Regions from separate parts of the Thalassotalea maritima genome, predicted to be linked through region 1. Evidence: predicted binding sites of a transcription regulator. Region 1 holds the regulator's gene; each other region holds the start of a gene.
What was found. Region 1 encodes sigma-54, which starts transcription at its own class of promoters, with help from an activator protein. Its sites were predicted from a motif close to GTTGGCACGNNNNTNGNNT; they were not measured.
Positions count from the first base shown of each region.

Region 2: ACAX20_RS10250 (PEP-CTERM sorting domain-containing protein) is a predicted target of sigma-54. The motif match lies at 2,172-2,190, and genes of this name have one in related genera.
Region 3: ACAX20_RS04385 (PEP-CTERM sorting domain-containing protein) is a predicted target of sigma-54. The motif match lies at 10,181-10,199, and genes of this name have one in related genera.

Region 1 is NZ_CP166919.1:386,044-397,252, reverse strand. Features, by position in the region: gene ACAX20_RS01730 (outer membrane protein OmpK) at 231-1,034, opposite strand; gene ACAX20_RS01725 (outer membrane protein OmpK) at 1,587-2,396, opposite strand; gene ACAX20_RS01720 (calcium/sodium antiporter) at 2,840-3,808, shown strand; gene ACAX20_RS01715 (KpsF/GutQ family sugar-phosphate isomerase) at 3,826-4,815, shown strand; gene kdsC (3-deoxy-manno-octulosonate-8-phosphatase KdsC) at 4,819-5,385, shown strand; gene lptC (LPS export ABC transporter periplasmic protein LptC) at 5,382-5,948, shown strand; gene lptA (lipopolysaccharide transport periplasmic protein LptA) at 5,938-6,450, shown strand; gene lptB (LPS export ABC transporter ATP-binding protein) at 6,485-7,213, shown strand; gene ACAX20_RS01690 (RNA polymerase factor sigma-54) at 7,299-8,759, shown strand; gene hpf (ribosome hibernation promoting factor) at 8,784-9,071, shown strand; gene ptsN (PTS IIA-like nitrogen regulatory protein PtsN) at 9,075-9,524, shown strand; gene rapZ (RNase adapter RapZ) at 9,547-10,392, shown strand; gene ACAX20_RS01670 (HPr family phosphocarrier protein) at 10,399-10,677, shown strand; gene mgtE (magnesium transporter) at 10,808-11,209, shown strand, end outside.
Region 2 is NZ_CP166919.1:2,296,375-2,307,583, reverse strand. Features, by position in the region: gene ACAX20_RS10255 (alginate export family protein) at 1-670, shown strand, start outside; gene ACAX20_RS10250 (PEP-CTERM sorting domain-containing protein) at 1,250-2,050, opposite strand; gene sucC (ADP-forming succinate--CoA ligase subunit beta) at 2,745-3,911, shown strand; gene sucD (succinate--CoA ligase subunit alpha) at 3,911-4,783, shown strand; gene ACAX20_RS10235 (DUF2999 family protein) at 4,916-5,182, shown strand; gene ACAX20_RS10230 (hypothetical protein) at 5,717-6,013, shown strand; gene ACAX20_RS10225 (amino acid permease) at 6,398-7,726, shown strand; gene ACAX20_RS10220 (TonB-dependent receptor plug domain-containing protein) at 7,887-10,769, shown strand; gene ACAX20_RS10215 (alpha/beta hydrolase family protein) at 10,873-11,209, shown strand, end outside.
Region 3 is NZ_CP166919.1:990,878-1,002,086, forward strand. Features, by position in the region: gene ACAX20_RS04355 (electron transfer flavoprotein subunit alpha/FixB family protein) at 1-72, opposite strand, end outside; gene ACAX20_RS04360 (electron transfer flavoprotein subunit beta/FixA family protein) at 72-821, opposite strand; gene ACAX20_RS04365 (electron transfer flavoprotein-ubiquinone oxidoreductase) at 1,178-2,812, shown strand; gene pdxH (pyridoxamine 5'-phosphate oxidase) at 2,886-3,539, opposite strand; gene ACAX20_RS04375 (M16 family metallopeptidase) at 3,913-6,693, shown strand; gene ACAX20_RS04380 (EAL domain-containing protein) at 6,809-9,202, opposite strand; gene ACAX20_RS04385 (PEP-CTERM sorting domain-containing protein) at 9,387-10,133, opposite strand; gene ACAX20_RS04390 (hypothetical protein) at 10,394-10,480, opposite strand; RNA gene ssrA (transfer-messenger RNA) at 10,768-11,122, opposite strand.

The DNA of each region.
Region 1 (11,209 bases):
AACTGGGTATTATTGCTTTAGCAAAATGCAAAACTAATAATGCCGTTCAATAAACATTTAGCAACAGTGATGTTATCGTCATACCCTACGTTAAAACACCAACTCAAGCTCACAAATTATAGCCTACGACGACAATAAACTTGGTTAGTTCATATCTTCCTATAAAAATTCATCGTCAAGCTGATAACAAAAAAGGCGCCGAAGCGCCTTTTCCAATTCACAATCAACAATTAGAAGTTGTACTTAGCGGTTAAGATTACCGCATCGTGGTATGCTGCCGTACCTAACTTGTGATCAGCGTAACGGTATTGTGCACCTAAAGTCACTTTAGGCGTTGCATGCCACCATAAAGATACAGCACCGTTTTGACCTACTGAGTTCAAAGTGTGTTCGGTACCGTTACTACGGAATTGATCCTTACGACCAAATTCAGTTTCGTGCCATTGTGTTACAGCAAACTTTTGATCGCCTACCATAAAATCATAGCCTAATACCCAACCCGCCATGTAGCCGTTGAAACCAGAACCAGCGAAGGTTTGGTTTTCAATGTGTGCACCAACGAATGGCTTAACCCATAAACCAAAGTCAGTGAATAAGTCATAGCTTACACCTAGCACTACGTTTTGATCGTAAAAACCGCCAGAAGCTTCAGTGAATGAGTAAACGTGACCGTAGTAGTTCCAGTTTGACTCACCCATGTTTACTGCTACAGAGCCTTTCGCTGCGATACGGAAACCACCTGTGCCACCTTTTTCTTCGTAATCTGAGCCTTTGCTGCTCACATTAGCAGGATTTTCTAGGTCGATAAAACCATATACATCACCCCAGCTAAAACCAGCGCCACCTTCAACTTCTAAAAATAAGAAGTCTTCTTTAGCGCCACCAAAACCTTCTAGGTTGGTACGGTCTTCAGTTTTTGCAGTCCAGTCTAAGTAGTTAACAGAGAAACTACCAAAACCATATAAGTATTCTGCTTGAGCAGGAACCGCTGACATTGCAGCGCCTGCTGCTAATACAAGAGCTAATTTACGCATTGTAATATACCTGTAATGTGTAGATATCATCCCTCAAGCAGCGCCTTGTATAGCTACTAGTGGGCTTTTCGGCGGCTATTGTAGCGATTATCCGTTCAAATTCTGCACATTTATCGTAACCAGCTGTTATCAACTGATTAACCTCCCAGTGGTTTCAAAAAAAACATATAAATTACAAGCAATTGATATTTTTTTCAGTTACATAATTTAACAAAAATGTGGGAACCTAATCTCTCACCTCAGATGTTTTCTGCAAAAATACGGTGATTTATCAATGTAATCTTATTCCTTACGTTACAGTTAGGCGCTACAGCCAGCGAAAAATCGCGGGTCGCCTCTGCACATTTTTTTTCGCGAAGAAAGTCACCACGACGTGGTATGGGAAATATATGCGCTGATTTTCGCAGATTATCAGCTAATTGTAGGTGATTTACCTATTTGCCCTTTCATTGCCATCAATAAATACGACAATTTGCCTAGCGCAAAAAAATTGATTAAATCATACGCATACAAAAAAGGCGCCGAAGCGCCTTTTTTGTTTACAACTGAAAATTAGAAGTTGTATTTTGCGGTAACGATTGCCGCATCGTGGTACGCTGCGGTACCTAATTTGTGATCAGCATAGCGATATTGCACACCGAAAGTCATCTTAGGCGTTGCATGCCACCATAAAGATACCGCACCGTTTTGGCCGACTGAGTTCAAAGTATAAACAGTACCGTTACTGCGGAATTGATCTTTACGAGCAAATTCAGTTTCATGCCATTGTGTTAGCGCAAATTTTTGCTCAGCCATGGTAAAGTCGTAACCAAGTACCCAACCCGCCATGAAGCCGTTGAAGCCAGAGCCCGCGAACGTTTGATGTTCAATGTGCGCACCAACGAATGGCTTAAGCCATAAACCAAAGTCAGTGAATAAGTCATAGCTTATACCTAGCACAAGGTTTTGGTCATAGAAGCCACTTGCCGCTTCGGTAAATGAATACACGTGTGCGTAGTAGTTCCAGCTCGACTTGCCGATGTTGACCGCGGCAGAACCTTTTGCTGCGATACGAAAGCCACTCGTATCAAAACCATCTTCAGAAAACTGACCATAGTTACGGCTACGTGTTGGATTTTCAATGTCGACGAAACCGTATAAATCGCCCCAACTAAAACCTGCACCACCTTCAACTTCTAGATAGACAAAGTCTTCTTTTTGACCACCAAAGCCGCCAATATCTGGGTTAGTACGATCTTCCGTTTTTTCAGTCCAGTCTAAGTAGTTCACCGAGAAACTACCAAAACCATATAAGTACTCTGCTTGAGCAGGAACTGCAGACATTGCAGCACCAGCGGCTAATACAAAAACTAATTTACGCATTTATGTATACCTTTTACCTTTAACCCTTAACCTTTAAAATCTAGATGCCAGACCATTTAGCAACGCCCTGTATCGCTGCAGTGATTTTTTAGGGGCTATTGTTGTGATTCTTTGTACAAATACCGCTCATTTATCATTACCGTCTGTTATCAATTAATTCACTTACCGCTATGCAATAAAAAACTTAGATAACAAGTCATTGTGATTCTTCGGATTACAAGAAATCACATAAAACTGATGAACTAATGGATTATTTTAGACGTTATTGGTTGGTTATTCGTTAAAACAGCGTAAAAAATCCATTTTGATGCCGCAGAAATATAGTTAACGACGACAAAATGCTAAATTTTTAAGGAATTCTTTATTTTTACTTTTCATTCAGTGCAATAAATACGACAATTTGCCCTAGAGAAGTATCAAAAACCTAACATAAACGGAGTACCATGCTGATCCAAATCGCGATATTAATTTTTTCTTTAGCCGCCTTAGTTTATAGCGCTGACAAGTTTGTTTATGGCTCGGCAGCCATTGCGCGTAATTTCGGTATCGCCCCAATGATCATTGGTTTAACTATCGTCGCTATGGGCTCTTCGGCACCCGAAATGGTGGTTGCCGCAACCGCAGCCTTGCATGGCGCACCAAATACCGCCATTGGTAATGCTATTGGTTCTAACATTACTAATATTGCCTTAGTACTTGGTTTTACCGCTCTTTGTAAACCGCTATTAGTGTCATCATCGACCCTAAAGCGCGAAATGCCCATTTTATTACTGATCACTTTTATTGCCAGTTTTATGCTGTTTGACCTTAACTTTACCGCTGTTGAAGGCTGGTTATTGTTGGCAGGCTTTGTTGTTTTCATCGTCAGCCTATTATTGATCAGTTTAAAGCAATCTCGAGACAATAGTATCCAAGACCCTATGCTTATCGAAGCCGAATCCGATATCCCTGCGGGGGTAGCGACACCAGTCGCCTTAGGTTGGCTTATTTTCGGCATTATTTTACTACCGCTAAGTGCCAATTATTTGGTTGATTCTGCCACTATGATTGCTAAAGCGATGGGGATTAGTGATCTCGTTATTGGCCTGACCATTATTGCTATCGGCACCAGCTTGCCAGAGCTTGCCGCAAGTATTGTCAGTATCATTAAAAAAGAGGATGATTTAGCGCTTGGTAATATCATTGGCTCTAATATCTTTAATATTCTTGCGGTACTGGCACTGCCTGGCATTATTGCACCAGGCATCGTTGATAGTGAGGTAGCGAGTCGCGATGTACCATATATGCTCGCCGTTACCATCATGTTATTTTTTATTTGCCTAAGCCGCAGTGGCCGTTTTCGTATAACCCGAGCCAAAGGCGCTGTAATATTGCTTAGCTTTTTCGTATACCAATACCTGATTTTTAGTTAATCCTATAAGAATGCCTTATGTCAGAGAGTCTTATGCCTAACGCAGAACAATTCAAACAACATGGCCGCAGTGTAATCAATATTGAAAAGCAAGCGGTAGACAACCTAACACAATACGTTGACGACAATTTTGCTAAGGCATGCCAATTAATGTTTGAATGCTTAGGACGAGTTATTGTCATAGGTATGGGTAAGTCTGGCCATGTTGGCGGTAAAATTGCGGCGACCTTTGCAAGTACAGGAACACCAGCATTTTTCGTTCACCCAGGTGAAGCAAGTCATGGCGACTTAGGCATGGTAACCAGTCAAGATGTGGTATTAGCCATTTCAAATTCAGGCGAAACCAACGAAGTATTGGCTATTATGCCGGTTATCAAGCGTATCGGTGCCACTATGGTGGCAATGTCAGGTAACGAAAACTCAACCCTCGCTAAACTGGCTGATGTACATATTTGTATTAAAGTGCCACAAGAAGCATGCCCTTTAGGTTTAGCGCCAACATCAAGTACTACCGCAACACTGGTAATGGGCGATGCATTGGCGGTAGCCTTGCTCAACGCTCGTGGTTTTACCGCAGATGATTTTGCCTTATCACACCCTGGTGGCAGCTTAGGCAAGCGTCTCTTGTTGCGACTTGCCGACATCATGCATATCGGCGAACGTGTTCCTGTCGTCAATCAACGGGCACTTATTAAAGAAGCTCTTGTCGAAATGACACAGAAGGGCTTAGGAATGACGTGTATTGTTGATGACAATAATCAATTAATTGGTTTGTTTACCGATGGCGATTTGCGTCGTATTTTAGATGAAGAAATTGATTTTCATAAAGATAGTATCGTTAACGTAATGACCCATTCACCTATCGTTGCCAAGGCCGAGATGCTAGCGGCTGAAGCGTTAAAATTAATGGAAGATAAAAGTATTAATGGCCTGATCATTGTCGATGATAACCAACAACCAATCGGTGCCATGAATATGCATGACATTTTAAAAGCAGGAGTTCTCTAGATTATGTCATTAGAAACGCAAGTTACTGCAACTTTATATGGCCCTGTTACTACAGAGGTTTTTAATCGTGCAAAGAATATTCGCTTACTAGTTTGTGATATCGACGGTGTTTTTTCTGATGGCTACATATACTTAGGTAATGACGGTGAAGAATTAAAAGCTTTTAATACCAAAGATGGTTTTGGTATTAAGGCAGTAGGCAGTCATGGTGTCGATGTCGCGGTAATTACCGGTCGTCAATCGAATATTGTTGAAGCACGTATGCGAGCGCTCAACGTCAAATTTATTTTGCAAGGTAAAGAAGACAAAATGCCACACCTTCAAGCTATTTGCCAGCAACAAGGTATCGCACTAGAGCATGTAGCCTACATAGGTGATGATGTACCTGATTTACCATGTATTGAACAAGTCGGCTTAGGGGTTGCAGTGCAAGATGCGCACCCATTGGTAAAACAAAGTGCCGATCACATCACCACTTTAGGTGGTGGCAAAGGTGCTGTGCGCGAGCTATGTGATTTAATTATGCAAGCCCAAAACACTCTTCATCTGGCAACAGGCAGTAGCGTATGAGCAAACTGCATTACGTATCAATCGCTCTATTTGTATTGGCATTGTCAATATATGGTTATCTGCAATACCAGCAATCAAGCCAAATGCCGGAACCACTCATTGATCCGGTTGATGAACCAGCATTTATTGCCGAACAGCTTAGTTCAAGTCAGTATGACAGCGACGGTAACTTAAAACATACCATTTACGCAGATCAAATGACCTATTTTGAACAAAGCAAGCAAGCGAATTTGCTGACACCAGCATATACTATCTACCCAGATGATGGCTCTGCAATCTGGACTTTGTCAGCTGACAAGGGCTTTCTTGGTAATGACAATATCTTAATACTGCAAGATAGAGTAAGATTAGTTAGTGATGATAAAAATGCTTATGTATCAGAGGTAGCTGGCGAACACCTGCAGCTCGATTTAACTAGCAACATCATCACCTCAGAGCAAACCATCTACCTTAAAGGTAAAGGATTTACCATGCATGGTTCAGGTTTGCATGTTGATATCAACACCACCAAATTGACATTGAAAGAACATGTACAAACAGTCTTTAACAAAAATGACTCATAAACTGCTGATTGTGGCACTAATTAGCACTGTGAGTTTTGCAAGTACAGCACAAAAAGCTGACTTTAAAAAACCGATTAAAATCGTCGCTCAAAAGCAGGAAACGGATTTAAAAAACCGTATTGCCAGCTATATTGGAGGCGTCAAAATCAGCCAAGGCTCTCTCGCTATTGAAGCGGATCTGGTGCAAGTGAGTAATATCAAAGGCACCCAACAAAAAAAATATTTAGCCAAAGGTAAACCAGCCAAGTTTAGCCAGACACTTGAAAATGGCGACAAAATTGAACTTCAAGCTAACGAAATTAGCTATTCACCAACCACCAGCACCGTTGTTATTCGTGGCAATGCCAAGGTGAGCCAAGAGGGCAGCATGGTTCAAGGCGAGACCATTACCTATAACCTAGCCACAGAAACATTAACCGCTGATGGCGCGACTGATGGTAAAGGCGTCGTCACCACCATCATTGAGCCAGATGAAATAGAGCAAGAAAAGCAACCTAACTAAGGTCGTGTATAGGTAAGGCAAAAACTAGATAATTATGAGTGCAATATTGGAAGCAAAAAGCCTTGCTAAAGCCTATAAAGGTCGCAAGGTAGTAAAGAATGTCAGCTTAAAAGTTAAGGCTGGACAAGTCGTAGGCTTGCTTGGTCCAAACGGCGCCGGAAAAACAACGTCGTTTTATATGATTGTAGGTTTGGTTGCCAGTGATGCCGGTAGCGTCACCTTGAACGAGGCCGATTTAACCTTAGCGCCAATGCATGAGCGGGCAAGACATGGTATAGGCTATCTGCCACAAGAGGCGTCGATTTTTCGTAAACTGTCCGTTTACGATAACATTATGGCCATTTTGCAAACCCGTAAAGATTTAAATACCGTGCAACGTCAAGAAAAGTTAGATTCGTTAGTAGAAGAGTTTAATATTGGCCATATCATTGAAAATACCGGACAGAGCTTATCTGGTGGTGAACGCCGCCGCGTTGAAATCGCCAGAGCATTAGCTGCTGATCCACAATTTATTTTGCTCGACGAACCATTTGCCGGTGTCGATCCTATTTCTGTCGGCGATATTAAAAAAATTATTTTACACCTCAAAGATCGCGGTATCGGCGTACTTATCACCGATCACAACGTTCGTGAAACGCTTGATGTCTGTGAACACGCATACATCGTCAGTCATGGTGAACTCATTGCTGAAGGGAATGCCCAACAGGTCTTGGCAAATCAGCAAGTCAGAGATGTATACTTAGGCGAGAAATTCACGCTATAGTTAAGAGACATAAGGTGCGCATCGCCATCACTAGCTAGCGTGCCGAAAATAAATAACAATTGAGTTTGTAGGAATTACACAGTCTATGAGACCCAGTCTTCAGCTGCGCATTGGCCAGCATTTAACGATGACTCCACAACTGCAGCAAGCGATAAAATTGCTGCAGCTCTCGACGTTGGACTTGCAGCAAGAGATTCAAGAAGCGCTAGAAAGCAACCCATTGCTTGAAGCCAATGAAACGATAGAACACAGCGCAGACAACACATCAAACGACAGCAACGATGGCAGTGAAGATGCCACACCGACTCAAGATGAAATCTCAACATCCGAAGCATTGTCGCAAGAAGATATTCCGCAAGAATTATCAATCGATAGTACCTGGGAAGACAGCTATAGCGCGGGGACATCTAATACTGGTTTAGGTAAAGATCTTTCTGAAGAATTTACTTACCAAGGGGAAACCAGCGAGACCATTCACGATCATCTACTTTGGCAAATGGAACTCACTCCATTTACTGAAGTTGATCGCAGTATCGCCATTGCAGTCATCGACGCGATTGATGATGCTGGTTACTTAACCGTCTCACCGACCGATATTTTAGAAAGTTTAGGCAATGACGACGTTGAACTCGATGAAGTAGAAGCGGTTATAAAACGAATCCATATGTTTGACCCTATTGGCGTCGCTGCTTCTTCGGTACAACATTGTTTATTAATCCAGCTTAATCAATTCGACGCCGATACACCATATTTAAGCGAAGCCAAATTGATTATTACTAATCATATCGACCTGTTGGCTAATCGTGACTTTCGCACCATTATGCGAAAGACAAGGCTCAAAGAAGATCAGCTTCAGCAAGTCATGCGCTTAATTCATAGTCTCAACCCAAGACCAGGTGACGCGATAGCCCAATCGCAAGAAGAATATGTGATCCCTGATGTTTCAGTATTCAAAAAAAATGGTCGCTGGCAAGTTGAATTAAATCCCGACACCACACCTCGGTTGAATATTAATAATCATTATGCGGCCATGGCAAAAACCTCGTCAGCGCAAGACAGCCAGTTTATTCGCTCACATTTGCAAGAAGCAAAATGGTTTATCAAATCCCTAGAAAGTCGCAACGACACCTTATTAAAGGTATCTAATTGTATTGTTCAACAACAACAAGCGTTTTTTGAACACGGTCCAGAAGCAATGCGACCGATGGTATTAAATGATGTTGCTGAAATGGTCGAAATGCACGAATCAACAATATCGCGAGTTACCACACAAAAGTACATGCACACGCCGCGAGGAATATTCGAATTAAAGTATTTTTTCTCAAGCCATGTGAGTACCGACAGCGGTGGAGAATGTTCATCTACAGCCATACGCGCGTTAATCAAAAAGCTGGTCGAAGCGGAAAATCCGAAAAAGCCGTTAAGCGATAGCAAGATTACCGCGTTACTTGCCGAGCAAGGCATTAACGTGGCACGTAGAACCATAGCCAAATATCGAGAGTCCTTGGGAATACCTCCATCAAACCAAAGAAAGAGCTTAATTTAAGCACCAACGATAAGGATCGAGCTTATGCAAATCAATCTATCTGGGCACCACGTAGAAGTAACCGATTCTCTGCGAAGTTATGTAGAACAAAAATTTGAAAAACTGTCTCGACATTTTGATCACATTAATAATGTCTACGTCGTGTTAAAAGTTGAAAAATTACAACAAATTGCAGAAGCCACCCTTAATGTTAACCAAGGTGAAATTTTTGGTGCCGCCGAAAACGTTGATATGTATGCATCAATTGATGCGCTCGTTGACAAACTTGATCGGCAGGTGCTCAAACATAAGGCCAAATTATCCAGTCATTAATCTATGAATCTTACCTCTTTGTTGTCGCCGGATTGCACAATATGTGCAGCTCCGGCCAACAGTAAAAAAAATATACTTGAGCAAATTAGTCTCATTGCCGCTAATAAAATATCTTCTGCAAGTGCCAAGGACTTGCTCAACGGCCTTATTAACAGAGAAAAACTCAGCAGCACGGGTATCGGTAATGGCATTGCTATTCCCCATGTAAAAATAGATAACAGCGAAAAGCCAATTGCCGTGCTCATGACTTGCGATAAGCCTATCGACTTTGATGCGATTGATAATCGCCCAGTTGATATTTTCTTTGCGCTGTTTGTTCCCGAAGACAGCTGCCAGCAGCATTTGCAAACCCTAGCCAATGTAGCCCGTTTTTTTGCTGATAAAGATACCAGTAAAAAAGTACGTCGCTGTCTTAGTGCTGAGCAGCTCTATGCACTTGTCGCCGAAAAATAATTATCATAAAAGGTTGAATTAGATGAAGTTAATGATCGTCAGTGGTCGCTCAGGCTCAGGTAAAACCGTTGCATTAAGGGTACTTGAAGATCTTGGATATTACTGCGTTGATAATATCCCTGTGAACCTTTTACCTGCCCTAACACATACCGTTATTAACGATTACGATCGGGTGGCTGTATCGCTCGATGTGCGCAATTTACCAAGCAATCCAGAAGATGCCAGTGAAATAATCGACTATCTTCCTTCGGCTGTCGAGTTAAATATTCTGTATCTCGATGCCGACGATAATGAGCTGATTCGTCGTTATAGTGAAACGCGCCGCCTGCATCCGCTGATCAAAAAAAATATGGCGCTCGATCAGGCCATCGCGCTTGAAAAAAAATTACTCGACCCTGTCGCCACTCGAGCAAATTTATACATTAACACCTCCAGCCTTACACCACATCAATTAGCGGATTTAGTTCGTGAACGAGTGCTTGGTAAAAAGACCGGAAGTTTGGTTATCGTCTTTACCTCCTTTGGCTTTAAATACGGTGTTCCAAGCGATGCCGACTATGTCTTTGATGCCCGATTTTTACCCAATCCATTTTGGGAAGATGGGCTTAAAAACCACAATGGTCTTGACCAACCTGTGCAAGATTTTATGGCTAAACAACCGCTTGTCACCAAATTTATCTGGCAAATCAATTCTTTTATGATGACTTGGTTACCACATCTTGAACGCAATAACCGTAGCTATTTAACTATCGCTATCGGTTGCACCGGCGGCCAACATCGCAGTGTATATATTGCCGAAGCTTTAGCCAAGCAATTTAAAAACGAAGACAAAGACGTACAAATTCGCCATCGCGAGTTAAGCAAGTAATCAACCATGACTCAACACGCTAGCCGAGAAGTTACCATAGTCAACAAGTTAGGCCTGCACGCACGCGCAGCGACCAAGCTGGCAAAGCTCAGTCAAAATTTCGATGCTTCGATTACCCTCACATTAGAAGGTAAAACAGCAGATGCCGGTTCTATTATGGGGTTAATGTTATTAACAGGTAGCCAAGGAAAAACCGTACGCGTTGATACTCACGGTAGCGATGCGACTACTGCACTCAATGCTGTATGCCAGCTTTTTGTAGACAAATTTGATGAAGGCGAGTAACTCCTGTATTCAGCCTAATCGCTATTAAATACTCTACAGGCAACAAATATTAGCTGATAAAAATAGCTATTTGCGTTACACTTCAACAAGATACCTCACAAGAAAAAACAACTGTGACATTGAGGTGGCCATGCCAGAATTGTCGAAGCAAGACATTAGCCAACAACGACTCTTAGAAATAAATACCGCTCTTGATAGCGGTATGTTCGTCTATGTGCGCAAAATGCTGCAACACATGCCAGCTTATGATATTGCTTTGCTTCTTGAGTCATCACCAGCGAAAAGTCGACAGGTATTGTGGCAGTTAATCGACGGTGATGCCCACGGTGAAATCCTCGAAGAGTTATCCGAAGAAGTACGAAAAGGCATACTGAAGAATATGCAACCGGAAAAGGTTGCTGCGGTTGCCGAAGGTATGGATATCGATGACCTGGCTGAGGTATTACGTACCTTACCTGATTCTGCTTATCGTGAAGTACTCGCGTCAATGGACGCGCAAGATCGAACCCGCGTAGAACAAGCGCTCGCCTAC
Region 2 (11,209 bases), 1.4 Mb from region 1:
TCGAATCTTTGCTGACGAGCGAGATGTCGACTCACGAGATCACCTAATTAATGTTGGCTATCAAGCCCGTTATGGCAAGTTTGTTGCCTACGGCTATTTACTGGAGGTGGATAATGGCATCAGTAACGATTTGGATACCTTCGGTTTGAGCTTCGATGGTAAGGCAAACGTTAACGATATCCCTGTTAGCTATCGAGCTGAGTATGCGACGCAATCTTCGGAAAATCCAACCAGTGATTATGACGCTGAGTACGTCAACCTTGAACTCGGCGCTAAGCTGGCTATGGCCACTGTGAAGCTTGGTTATGAACTCCTTGGCAGCGATGACGGTATGTACGGGTTTGCAACCCCACTTGCGACACTACATAAATTTAATGGTTGGAGCGATCAGTTTCTGACAACCCCCAGCAACGGCCTAGAAGATATTTATCTGTCGGTATCGGCACCGGTATGGCACGGCAATATGGCCTTTATTTACCATGATTATCAAGCCGATGAGTCTTTAAATGATATTGACGATCTTGGTGATGAAATCAACCTATCGTATTCGCAAAATTTTGCCACGCATTACAGCGCCGGTATTAAGTATGCAAAGTATAATGCCGGTGATACGCTTGCTGGTAAAGTTGACACAGATAAACTTTGGCTTTGGGTTGGTGCTAAGTTTTAGTTGACCGTGTTTACTTTATGACTCTGCGCTCTACTAATTCCACTACTGTTGTTAGCGATTGCTAGGTCGGTAGTGATTCTCAGGTTGGTGGGGCGATGGGTAAAGTCGTTTGATTCTTAGTCGCGTTTTCTTAGTTTTTTAGCTGCGTTTTAATTTCATTTAATTCCTTATACGTTCATACCTTTGGGTTTAGCTAGTGGTAATCATCTTTGCAAATGTAATCTCACTACGTAGTAGTCAAAGTATTAGTCGTTGTATTTAGTCAAAGTGCTTAAACATAAGTTTTAGTGGCAATAAGACTGGTTAACTCACTGAACAGTTGCTCACTGCGTCTATTAGGTAGTGTATATTATATTTTGTGTCATTTTTCTTAGCTGGAAAGGCTTTCATAAAGATTTTCATGTTATTTAAAGCTAGAGCTAACCACAACAAGCCATGACTAAATCGCTACATGACTAAATCGCTATAGGGTATGGTTAGGGGAATGTACTGTTGTTTTTGGATGTTTTTGAGAGGACATAAAATTAGCCCCCTTATATTAAGGGGGCTAATGGTAGTAAAAATAAATTTATACGGTTTTTACTGTTGCTGCTTGCGACGACGGTTTGCTACACCACCAAGCATTAATAAGCCCATACCAAACAGGGCTATGCTGACGGGCTCGGGCACAGCAACTGCTCTACCAATACCAAGATCTACCGAACTTATTTGGTCACCGGTACCGTCATTGTAGACGTTGAATGTAGCCTGAACAGCACCAACATTAGCTAAATTCATTGTACCGAAATTAGAAAAGTTGGCGAAAGGAATAAAAGCGTCATACTTAGCATCACCTAAATCAGCTTGTCCACTGAGGGCAGAAGTTTCAAAGTCATATGAATGTTTCGTATAATCCACTCCATTAAATGTCCAAATACTCACTGATGCTGGCGCTGGTCTATCATTAAAAACGTCTTCGAACAAGATACCTGTTGTACCGGATAAGTCCTCCATTATGCCGCCCGCATCTACCCCATTCAGCCAATTTGTACCTAATACAGAGGAGCCATCATAGGTTATGGCAACGAATCCTGTAGTGTTCTCTTCTACGTTAGCTTTAAATCGACCATCAGAAATTACAACCTCGACACTACCAGTCCCACCCGTTTGTTCAACATAGATATCACGGTAACCACCAATGGCACCATTATTAGAACCGTCACCAGCTTGGTTCGCAACGGGCCCAGTACCGTCATCGAAAAAGCCAATAGTTTTACCTAAAAACGTTCCCTGAAATTGATCTAAAGAATAATCGTCAATCAGGATTTCTGCGGCACTGCCGCTTGCAGCGAATAAACCGACGGTGCTAGCAAGCGCAATACCTTTTATTGATTTAAACATTGTATACCTCGTTCTTTTTAACTTAAGCAAAGGGTAATAAGTACCTTGTATTATTGAAGCCTGCATCGGCAACCCATCGAGCACTGTTTACATTTGCGATAAAATTCACTCGCTGTATGTAAAGCAAGCTATGTGCCAAAAATAAAAAGCCTTTAAAAACTGGGGGTTGCTTGGTGTTGTCGGGATGGTCTAGTTGGGTTTGTAAAAAATATTGACAACGTTTGGTAACACAAGATAGATAAAATATAGTCCAAAATGGTGGATGAAGGATTTGATGTTTTTACCGGTTGAGGCATCAGCCATTAACATTAAGCGTCTTGGTTTAGAAGGTGTTATTTTTAGGTGCTACTTAATAGTTGGCACTCATTGTGGCGCTTGGCACTCATTGTGGCGCTTGGCACCGTAGTGAACATTATCTTTGCTACTAGGGTTAATTACAAAGCGTCTGGTGATTCGCTTACCGCCTAGTTTATGCTTATGAAGCAGATAAGTATGCATCGATTGTTAATATTTGTTAGCATTTTTGCGATTCAATACATATCTATCAAGCAGGGGTTTAAACCCTGATGCTTTATCTATATAATCACGGCAAAATTATAATCGTTTAGTGTATTTACTCGACAAATTGTTCAAAAAACAGGTTGTTGAACATGGATTACGCTAAGTTCATTTCAAATAGCAATTGGGAAACACCATGAATTTGCATGAGTATCAAGCGAAGCAATTATTCGCTGAATATGGTTTACCAGTTTCTGAAGGTTTCGCATGCGATACCCCTCAAGAAGCTGCAGAGGCTGCCGATAAGATCGGCGGTGATATGTGGGTTGTAAAAGCTCAGGTTCACGCTGGTGGTCGCGGTAAGGCTGGCGGTGTTAAGCTAGTTAAAACAAAAGAAGAAATCAAAGAGTTCGCTCAACACTGGTTAGGTAAGAACCTAGTAACTTACCAAACAGACGCTAACGGTCAGCCAGTTGCTAAAATTCTTGTAGAAAGCTGCACAGACATCGCTAACGAATTATACCTTGGTGCTGTTGTTGACCGTGGTACACGTCGCGTTGTATTCATGGCATCAACTGAAGGTGGTGTGGATATTGAAACGGTTGCTGAGGAAACTCCGCACCTGATCCACAAAGCTGCTATCGATCCACTAGTAGGTCCACAAGCTTACCAAGCGCGTGAGTTAGGCTTCAAACTAGGTCTTAACCCAGTACAAATGAAGCAATTTGTTAAGATCTTCATGGGTCTTGGCAACATGTTCATCGATCACGATTTTGCTCTACTTGAAATCAACCCACTAGTTATCACAGAAGCTGGTAACCTTCACTGTCTAGACGGCAAAATTGGCGTTGACTCAAACGCTCTATACCGTCAACCAAAAATCCGTGAAATGCACGATCCGTCGCAAGAAGACGAGCGTGAAGCACACGCAGCTCAGTGGGAACTGAACTACGTAGCGCTAGACGGCAACGTTGGTTGTATGGTTAACGGTGCTGGTCTTGCTATGGGTACCATGGACATCGTAAACCTACACGGCGGTAAGCCTGCTAACTTCCTAGACGTAGGTGGTGGTGCAACGAAAGAACGTGTAGCTGAAGCATTCAAAATCATCCTTTCTGATGACAACGTAAAAGCAGTTCTAGTAAACATCTTCGGTGGTATCGTTCGTTGTGACATGATCGCTGAAGGTATCATCGCTGCTGTTAAAGAAGTAGGCGTTAAAGTACCAGTTGTTGTACGTCTTGAAGGTACTAACGCAGAAGCTGGTCGTGAAGTTCTAGCTAGCTCTGACGTAAACGTTATTGCTGCTGAGTCATTAACTGACGCGGCTGAGAAAGTTGTTGCTGCTGCGGAGGGCAAATAATGTCTGTATTAATTAACAAAGATACCAAAGTAATCTGTCAAGGTTTCACTGGTGGTCAAGGTACTTTCCACTCTGAGCAAGCGATTGCTTACGGTACGCAAATGGTTGGTGGTGTATCACCAGGTAAGGGCGGTCAAGAGCACTTAGGTCTTCCTGTATTCAACACGGTTCGTGAAGCGGTTGAAGCAACTGGCGCGACTGCGACTGTTATCTACGTTCCAGCACCTTTCTGTAAAGATGCGATCTTAGAAGCTATCGATGCGGGTATCGAGCTAATCGTTACCATCACTGAAGGTATCCCTACGCTAGACATGCTTGACGTTAAAGTTAAGCTAGAAGAAACTGGCGTTCGCATGATCGGTCCAAACTGTCCAGGTGTTATCACGCCAGGCGAATGTAAGATTGGTATCATGCCAGGTCACATCCACAAGCCAGGTAAAGTAGGTATCGTATCTCGTTCAGGTACTCTTACTTATGAAGCGGTTAAGCAAACTACCGATGCTGGTTTTGGTCAGTCTTCATGTGTTGGTATCGGTGGTGACCCTATCCCAGGTACTAACTTCATCGACGTTCTAGAAATGTTCGAAAACGACCCACAAACTGAAGCTATCGTAATGATCGGTGAAATCGGTGGTACGGCAGAAGAAGAAGCAGCTGAGTACATTAAAGAACATGTAACTAAGCCAGTTGTTTCTTACATCGCTGGTGTTACTGCGCCTCCAGGTAAGCGTATGGGCCATGCTGGTGCTATCATCGCTGGTGGTAAAGGTACAGCAGATGAGAAATTCGCGGCTCTAGAAGCTGCGGGTGTTAAAACCGTTCGTTCATTAGCTGACATCGGTGTTGCACTAAAAGAGAAGACTGGTTGGTAATCAACTCGTTGACTTGTTAAGATTTAAAAACCCGCCAATTGGCGGGTTTTTGTTATTCGTATTACTATTCAAAGCGCTCATATTACAGCGTATAATGTTTGTTAATATTCACTAGATAGGTCAATTGATTCTATGAACCCTATTATTCAACTACTTAAACAACAATCGATTAGTGACGAGCAAATCTCGGCGATTTTTAGCGAGCTAACGCAAAACCCGTTAATGGCGATGCAAACTATTGCCAATTTAGGCATTCCACCCGAGCAGTTACAGCCAGTGATGATGCAAGTGATGACCAACCCAGGTCTTATTGCCGATGCGGTAAACGAGCTTGGCCTTGATGTCACTGAACTTGAAAAAGCAAAACAGCAAATGGCAAAAAACAGCGCTGATCAATAACAGCTCAGATTAATAACAGCGTAAACAATTCCCCGGAATCATCGAACGCTAGGTGTTCGCCTCGGTTTTACTCAAGGTTAATGCTTATTCAAGTGTTCAGAGCTCGTGGCTAAAGCGCAGGTATGTTATTTTGCCTGCGCTTTCATCTTCTCGGGCTTTAACCATCAAGGGGGGTTACTTTTTAGGGGCTTTAGCCTGACTCCATTGTTCTCTTTATCACCTTATCTTTGACTCTAATAAATAGGCCTATAGGTTTTGGGCTATTATCCGCATTTTTCGCTACCTAGCAGCATTGGCTATCCGTTTGTCTTTCATCGTTTATCATTCGTCTCTGTGACAAAATACATGGTCTTTTCATGCGCTGCTTATAGAAACCTGTTGATGCGAGTAAACAGCCTGTTGTTGCGGGATATGTTTACAGCAAAAAGCATAAACTGTGCTTTAGCTTTGCTTAATCGTTATATTGACGCTTTACAGTTTTAGGTAATGTGCAGTATGTTATTTGTCGACAATCACAACAATAAGGAAATACCTGTGCTTCAAGTGAACCAACAACATGCGAATCTACTCAGGGTTGCGAAAGGTAATGTATTGACCCGAACCCTGATCATTGCATTTTTTATTCAATTAACGATTATCGTGACGCAGTTTTACATCATGGACTCGTTAGTGTTGCCTATTTTTGTGGTCATGCTCGGTTGTTTTGGTTTAGCTGCGCTTTATGTTGAACAGCGTTTTACGGCATTAATTGCAGTATTAGAGGCGACCAGACCGGTAAGTGACGATGTCTTATTGCCAGTTGAGCCTATTGCGGCGCAAAAGTCACTGTAACTGACATTATCGTTTTATATCATCACAGCTTGCTTGCACGAGTACGATAGACGTTAGCGATTTCTGACGGTGTCGCATAATAATTGCGGATGTGGTTGTGCCGTGTTGTTAGAGCTCTGACAACGACATATTGCCTCGTTTATCGTTAAATCAATATCATCACCATCTCACTGCGGTCAGATTCTTTGCCTGATTGCTATCGAACAGCAAGATTGTTAGATGTAATTAAACAGAGCAGATCGCCAAGTAAAATCACGCCAAAGATATTGTTTTTATTCCCCTCAAGTTTCTCAAATTTTCTTTATTAGTAAACTTATTGCTTATAAGTTGTACTTTGCTCTCTTGGGGGGTAGTCTAAAAACAAATAAATTCAAAAGGATAGTGATGGCTAAAAGAAAATTGGGGTTTTGGATGACCACCTCGCTGGTTACTGGCAACATGGTCGGTAGCGGTATTTTTTTATTGCCTGCAGCACTGGCTAACTTTGGCGGTATCAGTTTATTTGGTTGGTTAATTTCTGCTTTGGGCTCGTTATCGTTGGCGTACGTGTTTGCCAGTTTAGCACGCAAAGTATCGGGCTCAGGAGGGCCGTATAAATATTGCCAATATCAGTTTGGGGATACGGTGGGCTACTTAGTGGCGTGGGGCTACTGGTTTTGTGTGATAACCGCAAACGCTGCGATTGCGCTGGCGTTGGTGAGTTACTTGTCGGTATTTTTACCTATTTTGGCATCAGATAGCTCTTATCAAGTGATGGCAACCCTGAGCTTTGTTTGGCTGCTGGTTGCGGTGAACTTATTGGGCGTTCGAGAAGCCGGTAAGGTGCAACTTGCGACGACGATTATAAAATCGATGCCAATCATCGCCATCGCGCTATTTGGACTGTGGTATCTTGAGCCTGCACATTTTGAACCATTTAATTTGACTAACGACAGTGACCTGTCTGCCATTTCATCGGTTGCGGCATTGACGATGTGGGCCTTCTTAGGCTTAGAGTCGGCTAATATTCCGGCCGATGACGTTGAAAACTCACAAAAAAATGTGCCACGTGCGGCACTGCTTGGCACACTTATCGCTGCTTGTATTTATATTCCCAGTACGTTTGCGGTACTCGGTATGATAGCGCCAGAGGCATTAGCTCAATCGAATGCACCATTTGCTGACGCCGCGGCAATTTTATGGGGTGAGTGGGCGTATTACATGGTCGCTGGTGTGGCGGTGATATCGTGTTTTGGTACCCTTAACGGTTGGACCTTAGTCGTTGGCCAAGTGCCTATGGCCGCTGCAAACGATCGCTTGTTACCGTCGCTGTTTGCAAAACAGGCTCGAAATGGTGTACCGGCTCGAGCCATGGTTATTTCTTCGTTATTGGTATCGCTATTGGTGCTGATGAATTACCGCGACGATCTAGTAGCGCAATTTACATTTGTTATTTTGTTATCAACCCTGACTAGCTTGCTACCTTACTTAATGTGTTCGCTAGCGCACACCACCATGTTATGGAATCACCAAGCAAGCCATAAACGGACCATTGCCAGCGTAACCGTATCGTTATTCGCTTGCTTGTTTTCTGCGTGGATAATTATCAATACCGGACAACAAGCAATATTGTCAGGCTTGGCTTTGCTATTAGCAGGTTTACCAATGTATTGGCTATTACGTTACGATCAACGAAAAAATGCAGCAGTACAAGTCACTGAAAAACTTGATTAAATACTTCTTCGTTAAGAAACGAGGCGATGTCGTAAATAGACACAATTAATTCTCGAATAGTTGTTGATTAATTGTTAATGATGTGTAGCATGGTGGTATCGGCTAAGGTTTAGCTTCGGCTGATATATTTCTAGAAATTTATTTAAAGAGAAGAATAACAATGACAAAAATATCAACACTGTCTAACGCTATTCGCCATTCTTTGCTTTTGTCTACTCTAGTCGCTGGTTCTGCCTTCGCACAAGAGCAAGAGCAAGAACAGCAAGCTGCTGAAAGTAACGAATCAATTGATAGAATTGAGGTTACTGGCTCGCGGATTAGTCGTGCAGATTTTGAAGGTGCGCAACAACTTGTGGTACTAAGTGCCGAAGACATGCAGGCCGAAGGCAACGTAACGGTATTTGATGCCCTAACTAATCTGGCGCAAAACGGTGCGTTCCAATTTGAAGGCCCTGAAAGCCAATTGTTTACCCCTAATGTTCAAACGCTGAACTTACGTGGTATCGGTGTTGGTAATACCCTAGTGCTTTTAAATGGTCGTCGTGCAGCGAATTATCCTGCGCCTTACCAGTCAGCTACATCCGTATTTAACTTTGGTAGTATTCCAATTGGTGCCGTTGATCGTATCGAAGTTCTTGCGTCAGGCGCCTCAGCGATTTACGGTTCAGATGCTATCGCTGGTGTTATTAACATCATCTTGAAAAAAGATGTGGATGAAACCAGCCTCGATTACATGTACGGCACTCCTACTGAGTCTAAGTCGGCAAAATCAACCAACCGTTTACAACTTTTAACCGGTAGCACGTTTGAAAATGGTAACTTTACCGCCGTATTAGAGTATCAAAAACGTGACGGTATTTTGGCGTCTGATTATGATCAATATGACGACAGTCAATTAGATTACCCTTATGCAGAAGAAAATGGCGATGCGTATCGTTCGCGAATTAACCTTGATTTACGTCGCTGGAATTCATGGACACCAGATGATACTTACCTAGATCCAGGTGGCCAAGCGGCGTGTGACGCTGTTGGCAATGGTACCGTTTACTCGTATCGTCCAAATGCTGGTAACTTCTGTGGTTATAACTCAGCTGGTGATGTTAACTTCCGCAATGAAACCGAGCAATTATCAGGTCTATTCAGTGGTAACTATGAACTTGATGATGTTCGATTGTTTGCTGATGTAATGGTATACACCTCGGATTCGCGCAGTAACAATGGTTTATCGCCGTATGTTTCGGAAGAAATCTTACACATGGATGAAATCACACCTAACCCATTTTTTGGTCAGTGGTACGAGTGGACTGTACGTCAACGTGCCTTTACCGAAGAAGAGCTACAAATGTCCATGGATGAAACCTATGAAGAAACCAGCTTTACGGTAACGTTCGGTGCTGAAGGTGAGTGGGGTGAGTTCTATTGGGATGCTTATGCAACGCACTCATACTACGAGCTAGAATCAGAGCGCCCTTGGTGGAAAGCACAAGAGTACTTCGACACCTTCTTAGGTGATGTTGCACCAGTATTTGGTGGTGTATCGTTCTTTGGTGATAACTGGTACACAGGTGAGGGGGCGTTTGGTATTCGCTATAACACCCACACGCCAATTACCGATGAAAACCGCCATCTTATTACCAATGCACTTGGCAAACAAACCTATGGTAACGAAACCTCATCGACAAGCTTAGGCTTTAACTTAAGTGGTGATTTGATGCAGTTGCCTGCAGGGCCATTGTCGTTTGCATTAGCGGCAGAATACGAAAAACAAGATTTCGAATTTATCCCTGATGAATTGTTGCAACAAGATGCCCCTATTCCAAATACAACAGGTTCTGGTTGGTACCAGTTAACCGGTTATAACGGTGGTGGTGATCGTACTCGTACGGCACTTGGTCTTGAGCTTAGGGCACCTGTGACTGATACATTTACGGTGAATGCCGCTGCACGTGTTGATAGCTACGATAATGACTCGTCGTCTATTGGTACCCGTGTTACGCCATCTGCCAGTGTCGAGTGGCGTCCAGTTGAGCAAATCCTTGTTCGTGCTGGTTATACCGAAAGCTTCCGTGCACCTGATTTGAACTATGTGTACACCGAAACGGGTTTCTACACAGGAACAACGGACTACGTCAGCTGTTACCAGCAATTCCAAGCGACTGGCTCTGGTGAGTTTAATCGTGAAGATTGTGAAGGTAGCTCATCATTCGTTAAACGCGTCGGCGCACAGTCTATTGACCCTGATGCGGAAGGCTTGAAAGATGAAACGGGTAGCTCTTACTGGTACGGAATCGCTTACGATGTAACCGATGAATTATCATTCACCGTTGATTACACCAAAATGGAGCTTGAAGATAAAGTAACAACCGAGAGCATCCAAGGTCTACTTGATGATGAGTTTGAGTGTTACATGAATACTGGCAATGTGAACGAACAGCGTTGTGATTACGTTGCTCGCCGTTTATCTCGTGTGACCAATGAAGAAACCGGTATTTCGTATGTTGATACATTTAACGCAACGCCAATTAACCAGTCGGCAGAGCGCTCAGAGTACCTCGATGCGAGCATGAATTATGCGACGCAAACAGCATACGGTGATTTAGGTGTTTCAATGAATTACTCACACATGCTGAGTTATGAAGAGAAACTAACCGCCGATTCTGACTGGGTTGATTTACGTGATGATCCTTTCTTAGGTGGCTGGGTACCGCGCTCAACTTGGACCGGTTCATTTAGCTGGTCACAAGATGTGTGGCGTACAGCATTGTCGTTTAACCGCATGGGTTCGACCACAGTGTATAACCCGTATCTAATCGAAGAAGGTGAAGAGGATCGCGTATCACCTTGGATCCGTTGGAACTTGACAGGCTCTTACGACTTTACTGAAGACTTAAGAGTAACCTTGTCTGTTGTTAACTTATTCGATGCAGAGGCACCGAAAGATTCAACAATCGGTCCAACAGCTTACCCATGGTATAACGTTTACGTATACAGTGGCGCAGGTATTGGCCGTGAAGCATTCTTGAATCTGAACTACCGATTCTAAGAAATAGCATCAAAATAAAAAAGTAGCGGCTAAGGCCGCTCTTTTTATTTGCGGTGCAAATGATTTATTCAATACGAGTTTACCAGATATAGGGACAGACGATATGGGCAAATTTTTTACGGCAATGGCCTTAGTGAGTATGTTGCTTAGCGCATTTACGGCAAACCATGCCAGAGCGTTTGACGAGTTACCAGTAGAGTCATTCTTTAAATACCCCGAACTTCGCTCAATTCGCTTATCGCCAACCGGCGAGTATTTTGCGGCGACCGCAGATATTAACGGCCAAGTTAAATTAGTGGTAATGCGAGTCGACAACAAAAAGTTAGTTAAGGTGTTTAACTTTAGCAACGATAATGATGAAGTTGGCAGTTTTGGCTGGCTTAATGATGAACGCATATATGCATCTATGGTAAAAAAAGTCGGGCCACTAGCAAGACCTG
Region 3 (11,209 bases), 600 kb from region 1:
CGCAGCGATGGTTTTTAAGCTCTCAGATTTTAAGCTTACATTATCGTGTTCAGCAATAACTAGAATAGACATTAGATCACCTTCGCTTCAGTTTTAAGTTTTTCTACCAACTCGGCTACGCTATCAACAATGATGCCTGCTTGGCGCTCTGCTGGCGGGGTCACTTTAAGTAACGTCGCGCGTGGGCTTAAATCGATGCCAAAATCAGCAGCACTCTTAACATCTAGTGGCTTGCGCTTTGCCTTCATGATATTTGGCAGTGATGCGTAACGAGGTTCGTTTAAGCGAAGATCGGTGGTGATGATAGCAGGTAAAGACAGTGATACGGTTTGTAGACCACCATCAATTTCACGAGTAACGGCAACTTTGTCACCGTCAACGGTAACCTTAGATGCGAAGGTACCTTGTGGCATGCCCGTTAATGCACCTAGCATTTGACCTGTTTGATTGTTGTCTGAATCGATAGATTGCTTACCTAGTAAGACAATGTCTGGTTGCTCTTCTTCGACGATCTTTTGCAATAGCTTAGCGACATTAAGTGCATCTAAGTTGGCATCTGTATCGATTTGAATGGCACGATCAGCACCCAGCGCTAGTGCAGTGCGTAGCTGTTCTTGACAGCTCTTATCACCAATAGATACGGCAATTACTTCGCTTGCGGTGCCTGCTTCTTTTAAGCGAACCGCTTCTTCAACGGCAATTTCACAAAATGGGTTGATGGCCATCTTGACATTGGTCAGATCAACATTTGAATTATCTGACTTTACACGTACTTTGACGTTATAGTCGATGACGCGCTTGATAGGTACAAGTACTTTCATAGCTACCTCGTTATATATCCCTATAGGGGAAGTCTTGTTGTGTTTTTTATTATGAGAATATGTTGTGTATCTTATTTATTAAACGATTAAAGGGTGATAGTCAAACAAGTGTTTGAAGTAATCGCTTTAATTTTGACCAAAACGTATTCGAAAAGTTGCCGGACAGACTACTAAGTGGTCCTTAAAAGGTCAATGTAAAATTATCATAATGTTAATAAATCGCAATTCTAGGGCCGTTTGGGAGTCGCGCAACGTAAATAAAAGTGGTATAACGGATGGCCATTAATAATAAAAGCTCTAAAAAACTAAAAGAGCTCAGTATTTTAGATTAAGGGGATAGCGTGGAACGAGAATCTATGGAATTCGATGTTGTCATTGTTGGCGCCGGTCCATCGGGCTTATCGACAGCATGTAAGTTAATGCAATTAGCTCAGCAAAATGAACAAGAGTTAATGGTTTGTGTGGTTGAAAAAGGCTCTGAAGTTGGAGCTCATATCTTGTCGGGTGCGGTTTTTGAACCGCGTGCCATGAATGAATTATTTCCAAATTGGCAAGAACTTGGCGCACCACTAACGACGCAAGTGACGGGCGATGATATTTATTTATTAAAAGATGCCGATGCGGCAACGAAGCTGCCTAACGCGTTGGTGCCGAAAACCATGCACAATGATGGTAATTATATTGTTTCTATGGGCAATGTGTGTCGTTGGTTAGCAGAGCAAGCTGAAAGCTTGGGCGTTGAAATTTTTCCAGGCTTTCCTGCCCAAGAAGTCATTATTGAAGACGGTAAAGTTGCTGGTGTGATCACCGGCGATATGGGGCTTGATAAAGATGGCCAACCAAAAGATTCATATATGCCAGGTATGGAGCTGCGCGCGAAATATACTGTTTTTTCCGAAGGTTGTCGTGGCCATTTAGGTAAGCAATTAATCAACTCATTTGAGCTTGATAAAGACAGCTCGCCACAACACTATGGCCTAGGTTTTAAGGAAATTTGGGACATTGATCCCGAAAAACACCAAGAAGGCTTAGTGGTTCACACGGCTGGCTGGCCGTTAGATAAAGATACGACTGGTGGTGGTTATCTATATCATGCTGAAAATAATCAAGTGTTTGTGGGTTTAATCATTGACTTAAATTACTCAAATCCTCACCTTAGCCCATTTGATGAATTCCAGCGTTTGAAGCATCACCCTAAATTTGCTCAATATCTTGAAGGTGGTAAGCGTGTCTCTTATGGTGCACGAGCTATTGCCAAAGGTGGCTTTAATTCACTGCCTAAAATGACTATGCCAGGTGGTCTATTAGTCGGCTGTGATGCCGGTACCATCAATTTCGCTAAAATTAAAGGCAATCACACGGCGATGAAGTCGGGCATGATTGCCGCAGAATCTGTGTTTGAAGCACTCGCTTCAGGTTGTGAAGGTGGTCAAGAGCTGACTTCCTTTACCAGCAAATTTAAACAGTCTTGGTTATATGATGAGTTGTATCGTACCCGTAATTTCGGGCCAGCGATTCATAAATTAGGCACGATTATGGGCGGGGCATACAATACCTTAGATCAAAACTTCTTTGCAGGTAAGTTACCGTTTAATTTCCGTGATGAGAGTCATGATTACGCCCAACTTAAGCCTGCCAGTGAATGTGCAAAAATTGATTACCCTAAACCAGATGGCGTGTTGAGCTTTGATAAATTGAGCAGTGTATTTCTATCGAATACCAACCATGAAGAAGAGCAACCGTGTCATTTAAAACTTCTTGATACTGAAATCCCAATTAAAGTGAACCTTGATAAATGGGATGAACCGGCACAGCGTTACTGTCCGGCCGGTGTCTATGAAGTTACTGAAGATGAACAGGGTGAGCAGCAGTTTGTGATTAATGCACAAAACTGCGTGCACTGTAAAACATGTGATATTAAAGACCCAAGTCAAAATATTACATGGGTAACGCCTGAGGGTACCGGTGGTCCGAATTACCCGAATATGTAATTGCGCATTGCTCGCCAACGCGAATAAAAAGCCAGTGACATTGTCACTGGCTTTTTATTCGCGCTATCTGTTGTTAAGGGTATAAATTAAAATGTTGCCATGCATCGTCTTGTTTTTGAAAACAGACTCTGTCGTGTAAACGATTGGCGCGCCCTTGCCAAAACTCCATGTATTGAGGACGAATACGAAAGCCTCCCCAAAACTCGGGTAGTGGCACTTCTTGGGCTGAAAACTGTTCTTTAAATTGTTGCTCGCGCTGTTTTAATTCGTCTCGGCTGTTTAGTCGTTGACTTTGCTTTGACGCCCAGGCACCAATTTGACTGCCTCGATCGCGACTATGAAAATAAGCCTCTGATTTGTCACGGTCGACTTTTTCAACAACACCCTCAATACGGACTTGACGCTGTAGCACGCTCCAGTGAAATAGCAGCGCCACCTTTTGATTTTCGGCTAAATCTTGCGACTTTCTACTGCCATAATTAGTGTAAAAAACAAACCCTTGCTGGTCGAAGTCTTTTAACAACACCATACGTGACGATGGCTGCCCATCGGCCGAACAGGTACTTACTGACATAGCCTCAGGCAGCAAAATACCTGAATCATTTGCTTCTTCAAACCAATGCTTAAAAAACTCTATTGGGTCTTGCTCGTCGCTAATTTCAGGTAGGGGGAGGGCAACACCTTGACCAAAGGTAAAAATTAAGCGGAGCTTTTGTAAAAATGTCATAACAGCAAGATTCTATTGAATAATAAACAATTGTAGCAACTAATTTAGGACTGAAAAACAAAATTCTGATGAGTATAAAGCGTTTACTGAGATCGTGGTTTAGAACAACTGTCTGGTTGTAATAAAGAATAGGTTCGTTACTTGCCATGACGCATGGTTACGCGACTCAGAATGGCATGTAAGCATTGTTGAAAATATTTTTTAACAATTTGTTGGTTGATGGTTGGTAAGGTATTTGGTTAGTGTTAAGTTAGCGATATTTATAGCTTGTCGATTAGCGTACAGCACACTACTCGATAATAGCTTTAGTGATTTAGCGTTACAGGTTAGAGCAGAGCTCTTTGATAATCATAATAATATAAAAGGTTAAATAATGAGATTTTTAAAACCAACCCTTGTTGGTCTTTCGGTTTCTTTAGCGATTGGCTTAACTGGTTGTACAGCAACCGCAGAGCAAGCAACAACGGCGGCGGCAACTCAATCATCGGTGAGCCCGCTAACGTATGTACGAAGCGTAGAGGGTATTGAAGAATACACTTTAGAAAATGGCTTAAAAGTGTTGCTCTATCCCGATGCGGCACAACCAAAAACCTTAGTAAACATAACCTACCGCGTTGGCTCCGTACATGAAAATTACGGTGAAACCGGTATGGCGCATTTGTTAGAGCACATGTTGTTTAAAGGTTCAACTAACTACCCAAGCATTGATACAGAATTTAAAAAGCGTGGTATGGCGACTAACGCCACAACTTGGTTAGATCGCACCAACTATTTTGAAGTGTTTGACGCGAATGAAGACTCACTGGCTTGGGCACTAGGTATGGAAGCCGACCGCATGGTCAATGCAACCTTTACGGAACAACAGCTGCAAAGCGAAATGACTGTTGTGCGCAACGAGATGGAACGCAACGAAAACAACGCCATCCGCATGTTATTAGCGCGTATGTCATCGTTAGCATACCTTTGGCATAACTATGGTAACTCAACGATAGGAGCTCGCTCTGATGTTGAAAACTTCCCATTTCAACGCCTACGCGAGTTTTATAAAACCCACTATCGTCCCGATAACGCTGTGCTAACGGTTGCCGGTCGATTTGATAAACAAAAGACCATTGCTCTCATCGAGAAACAGTTCGGCGCCATTGCTAAGCCGGAACAACCGATCCAAGCCTTGTACACGGTTGAGCCTACGCAAGATGGCGAACGCGAAGTCAATTTGCGCCGCGTTGGCGACTTACCATATGTTGGTTTAGCGTATCATATTCCAAGTGGTTTACACCCCGATGCAGCGGCTATTCAGGTGCTTGAAGAAATCATGGGTGATTATACTCGTGGCCGTTTACAAAAGAGTTTAGTTGAATCCGGTGTTGCCAGTATGGCATTTAATATGAGCTTTATGCTTAAAGACAGTTCTCAGTACTTCTTAATAGCACAGGGTGAAAAAGGCAAAGATACTGCGGCGATTGAAAACGCTTTGATCGAGCTTATTGAAAATATTAAAACGCAGCCGATCAGCGAAGAAGAAGTTAAGCTAGCTAAATTGAAATTAGCGAAACAAGCAGAGCAAGCGATGCGTGATGTTACCAAAGTGGGCATGCAGTTATCTGAATATATCGCTAAAGGTGATTATCGCCACGCATTTTACTTTAGAGATCTCATTGAAAAGGTAACACCAGAGCAAGTGCAAGCGGTCGCTGAAAAATATTTTGTTGCGAGTAACCGCACGTTAGGTCGTTTCATTCCTACCGATAAGCCTGTACGAGCTGAAATTCCGGCTGCTCCAAACCTTGATAATGTGTTAAAAGATTACAAAGGTAAAGAGGTTGCTGCACAAGGTGAAATTTACGACAACACGGTAAGTAATATTAAAGCCCGCTTGGTGCAAAAGCAGTGGCCGGTTGGTACCAAAGTGAATGTTTACCCGAAAAAATTACGTGGAGATGAGGTCGTAATTTCAATGCATTTTCCAGCAGGAAGCGCGCAAAGCTTGCATAACCAAGGTACTGCGATTGGTTTTGTTGGCAATTTGCTGAAATTAGGTAACGAACGTTATACAAAAGAGCAGATCGCGACACGTCTAGATCAGCTAAAAAGTTCAATTAATATTGGTACGTCAGCAGGTGAAACGAATATATCTATTACCACTGATAAGCAAAATATGGCAGAAACCGTAACGTTTTTAGGTGAATTACTGGCAACACCAACCTTTCCTGAAAAAGAGCTTGAAGTATTGCAACGTTCAGCGATTGCCGGCATTGAGGCGCAGCGTAATGATCCGCGTTCAATCGCTGCCAACATGTATCGTAAAACGTTATATAACTATCCTGCAGGACACCCTAAGGCGTATCTTGATTTAGACCAGCAAATCGTTAACACCAAAGCGGTGACGAGTGAGCAGTTACAGTCGTTGTTTAAATCACACTTTAACGTTAATAATGGTCATATTACTGTTGTTGGTGATGTTGATGCTGATGCGGTATCAAATCAACTTGAATCGGTATTAGCGGGTTATGTTAATGATACTCCATGGCAAAAAATGCCAACCGATTTAAAAAACGTTGCAGGCACCATGCTGAAGACGGAAACGCCTGACAAAGCTAATGCTCAGTTGTTTGTCATTAATCCGCTGAACATGACTCGCCAGGATGATGATTATGTTGCACTACAAATAGCCAATACCATATTCGGTGGTGATCCGTTTACGTCGCGCATTGGCGCACGAATTCGTGTAAAAGAGGGCTACAGCTACTCGGTAGGGGCAGGCATGCAACTTGATATGGTTGACCCGCAGGGTATTTTCTATGCGATCGCTATCGCTGCACCAGAAAACATGGATGCGGTTATTACCGCGTATAAAGAAGAAGTCGCAAAAGTGGTTGCGGATGGTTTTACGGATGAAGAGCTAGAGCGAGCAGTACAAGGCTTTATTGCTAATCGTAAACGAGCGTGGGCAAGTGATAAGGCGATTGCAGGCGTGATTAACGATGCCAGCTTCACTGGTACCGATCTTGACTATTACGATGCGCAAATCGCAAAAGTAAAGACCTTAACGAAACAAGAGGTTCAACGTGTATTTGTACAATACATTGGCAATATGGACTTTAACTATTTTGTTGCAGGTGACTTTGCTAAGGTAAAAGCTAATAGTAATTAAAGCATCGCTGATGCAGGTAAAGCAAAAGCCGCCTATATGGCGGCTTTTTTGTGGTCTGGATAGTTTGATACTTGAATTAGTTCACACTATTTCCGTCGTGGCAATGAACGATGACTTACTCGGTCGTAGTTTGCTGTTTAGGCGTCGCCTTTGCGTTGACCTTTTTAGTCGTTTTATCAACACGCTGCTTAACCTTATATTCGGTCTTCGCTAGCCATTTTTCTAGGTTATCGCTAGAAAGTGGGCGACTGATAAAGTAGCCCTGCGCCTTTTCACAATTTTGTTCACGTAACCAGTCGAGCGTTTGACGGTTTTCTACACCTTCAGCGACAACCACTAAGCCAAGTTGATGTGACAGCTTGATGGTGGAGTCAGCAATCAACTGATCTTCAGGCTGGTGCACTAAATGTTGAATGAAAGCTCGATCGATTTTTAGCTCTTGTACCGGTAGATTTTTCAACTGAGCGAGCGAAGAGTAGCCCGTACCAAAATCGTCGATTGATAAGTTAACACCGTGCTGGCGTAGCATTAATAGGTTATCAATGGCTTTAGAGTTGTTATCGACAAACGCATCTTCGGTGATTTCGAAGGTAAGAGCATCGATGATCTGACTATCTTCAGATAAGGTGTTGATCAAGTAGTGACAAAACTCATCATCAAGTAGGTTTTCTGGTGAAATATTGATAGCGACCTTCAAGTCGATACCGTCATCTCGCCAGCGTTTATGCTGCTTGATTGCTTCATTAAGCACCCATTTACTGAGCGCTGACATTTGCCCGGTTTGGTCGGCTATTTGAATGAAAGAGTCAGGTGTAATAAGGCCATTAACTGGATGATTCCAGCGGACTAACGCTTCGACTTCTTGCACTGAGTTATCGGCTAAGTTTAATTTAGGCTGATAAAATAAGACAAATTCATCATTTTCTATCGCGCCTCGCAGGCGGTTGACCAGTTGTAATCTATCTAAGGTATTTAAGTCGATTTGACGATCGTATACTTGGTAAATAACATTATTACGTTTTGCCAACTGCATAGCTGAGTCGACTTCCTTAAGCACTTGGTTAGCATGTGTCCAACCATCACTTAAGGTTACACCAATATTGGCTTGTAAGTGGATTGAGATATTTTGGTAAACAAAAATTGGCTCCATCTCTTGGCTAATGGCATCGATAGATGTTTTTATATCGTCAATTGAGTGACTATCAAAACGTACCAAAAAGCTGTTACCTGACGTGTGATAGAGCGGTTTTTCAAGTTTTTGTAAGCGTTGAGCCACTTCTAAAATGACTTCATCGCCAACTTCATGTCCCAAGGTATCATTGATTTCAGACAACCTACGTAAGTTGACTTGGCACAATAAGAATGGCTGTTTTAGATCGTTCACATCACGATAAAACTGACTTCGGTTAGGTAAACCTGACAACATATCGCGAAATGCTTGGCTAGTGATTTCCTTTTCCCGTTCTTTGATGGCGTCCTGCATCATTGAGAACTGTTCGGCAAGAAGGGTTAATTCGGATGTCGTACCAACTTCGCTAGTAACCGCTGGTGCGTATTTACCTTTGGCAATTTTATTGGCAATGGTGACCAACGAACGAATAGGGCGGGTAATACCATTAGCTATCGAATATGCTCCGAGCATTGAGATTGCCAGCGTAATAGTGATTAAAACAAAAATATTGAAACTGTCTTGGCGGATCGCACCGATCAGGTTCGAACGTGATTGAAAGAACGTCGCATTCACTTGGTTGTCGTCAATGCTACCGAGTGGCAGTTTTTTACCAATTAAATTATCACTATGGTTACTATTAAATGGAGACACGGTTAACGTCGATTCCGTGGTGTCAGTCATCGAGTCACTATGCGCTATCCATTGCCATTGTTTGTTTGTTTCAAGAGCAAAGCCAACATGAAAATTACTCAAACCAGCAAGCTCATTTGCTAGTGCAGTATTAATAGAGTAACCAAGGGCGATGTGGCCGATGGTTTCATATTGTTGTTGCACGGGACTGATCACCATTTGGTAAATGGTATTACTGTCGGCATAAAGTACTTCAATAGGGTGGTCCATCAACCAATCTGTTTGCGAAAACTGGAGGTTAATAAGTTCACCAGTTTCGACCCGTTTAATTTCCTTATTGCTATCTTTTACCTGCAAATGGCCAATAACTTTTGCATTAATATCAATAGCTAAGGCAATGTCGGCGTCAATGCGCTTACGATGATTGTTAAGCGGTAAGGTGATGTTGTTATTTTCTAACTCAAACTGTTCGATAAGGCTTGAATCAGTTGCTGATATTTCAGTGAATGCGGTTAGATAGTAACTGCGACTATCGAGCTTTTCTTTAAGTATTTGTTCGGCATTATTTAGGTGAGTTGCGAGCTGTTGTTCCGTTCTTTGTTTATTAGAATAGTATGAGGTTAGGAAAGAAACCGATTGAACAGCAATAAGAAGCAATACAAAAAAGAAATAAATACGGCTACGAATGCTCGAAAATAGAGTGGTCATGCGCTTGTCCTGTGTTGATATCGATTGCATCAATATCATTTGTTGTTATTTTAAGCGGTTATAAAGGTAAGATGACAAAAAATGCAGTTAAAAGCAAGCATTTACTATGCAGAGTTAGACAAGAAAAGGACTCGCTATGCCTAGCATAACGAGTCCTCTCAATATGACATGAATGGTTAAGATATTAACGTTGTAGGTTTTTCCGGCGGCTAATCATAAGCCCAATAAATCCTAAACCAAACATTAACCAAATATGAGGCTCAGGTATGTCGGTTCGTGGATCTCTAGGGCCACCAGTCCAATAAGTTTTTTCACTCCCTCCACACGTAGTGCTACCATCTAAAGTACCATCACCAGAACATACCGATTGTGAGCGTAAAGCTATATAATCGGCACTTAAGGCGTCATCACTTCTCAAAAAGTTTTTAAAAGTTTCGTTAGAAAACGCGTCGATATCTATTTTCCAAGCGGTTGTCTGAACTGGATCTGCTGAACCATTAGTGTTTAATCTGTAAACCATCTCCCATTCAACGCCATCAATAGGAAACCCGTTCAAATTACAACCATTACCACAGTCATTAGACTCTGTATCTAAAGCAAGTAGCGAAACATCTACAGGGTCACCATCATCTGATTGAGGTATTAACTGCACTATCACATTAGAGAGTGGATCGACATCACCCGCCAAACTAGCATCAAAATCACCAAAATCAATAAATAGACCTAAAGCTTCAGCATTCCATGGTTCGACAGTTACGAAAAAATATATGAAACCAGGATGAGTTTCATTATCTATTTGTACACTGTAGTTACCAACAACTGTACCTCCTTCTTCATTACTATTCCATGTGTTAGCCTCGATAACACCTGCTTTGGCTGAAATAGAAAAAACTATTGTCAATATCAACAATATAATAAACGTGCTTTTCATAATAAATAGTGCCCCGAATTGAGCTAATAAAGACCTCTGCCTTGTAAAAGCAAAAAACATTCCATTGATTTTAAGTGTAATTAAATCAATGCTTTATGTTTTGGTTCTGGCGATTCGGGGTAAGTGGCGTGTAAGTTTTGTAAAAATTTTTGACACTAAAGTGGATTTAAAGTGCTGATCAGAAAATCTTAATTGAAGACAAAAAAGACGCCCTTGAGCGTTTTTAATCATGGAATTGGTGCGGTGATCTGGCTGACGGGCTACTTACCAAGCTCGGGCAAGATATGGAGTTCAAGCGAGCGCCACAGATCGTTAGCGGTATTTTCTTGGATTTCAGTTTTCTTAATTTCAAACCAATTTTTAGTAACTTGCTCAAATGTATTGGCATGAAGTTCTTGTTGCTGGCGTTGCTGATCGTCTTTGTAGTTTTTGGATCTATGCCTTTTGCTAGGTACCGTCCCAGAATGTGTGTCTCTCTTATTTTAATTTCAGTTTCAAATTACCTACTTAAATTGTTGGTTGTCACGGTACCCGTTAAACATTCTTATTGGCACTCGATTTATAACAAAATCTTTATAAAACAAGACTTTCAGACATAAAAAAAGACGCCCTTGAGCGTCTTTAATCATGGAGGTGGTGGAGCGGGGGGGAGTTGAACCCCCGTCCGAAAAACCTACATCCTCGGTCCTACATGCTTAGTCGTTTTACTGTTTAACCAGTCAGACGCCAAACGACAGGCTTCCTTCTGGTGAGTCTGATACGGTTTCGCGGTTCACCCTCAGACAAGGTTCCCTCGCTATCCTGTTTGGGGTGACCATCGCTTCTCAAGCCAACAGGAAAGGCTTTGAGAGGATGGCTAGCCTAAATTAAGCGGCTAGTGCGAACGTTTCGTCGTTTGCAACTATTGTTTTGCGGCTTTTTACCAGGCCAACCGCCCCTGGGCATGCACCTTGGGTTTCGTGAATCCCGTCGAATCCTAAATCCGCCCCGAGTATCATTTTACCGTTGGTGTACAAACTTACACGATTTAACGCTAAGTGAGTGATAAAGGGCATTCTAGCCCGTCTGAGGATTAT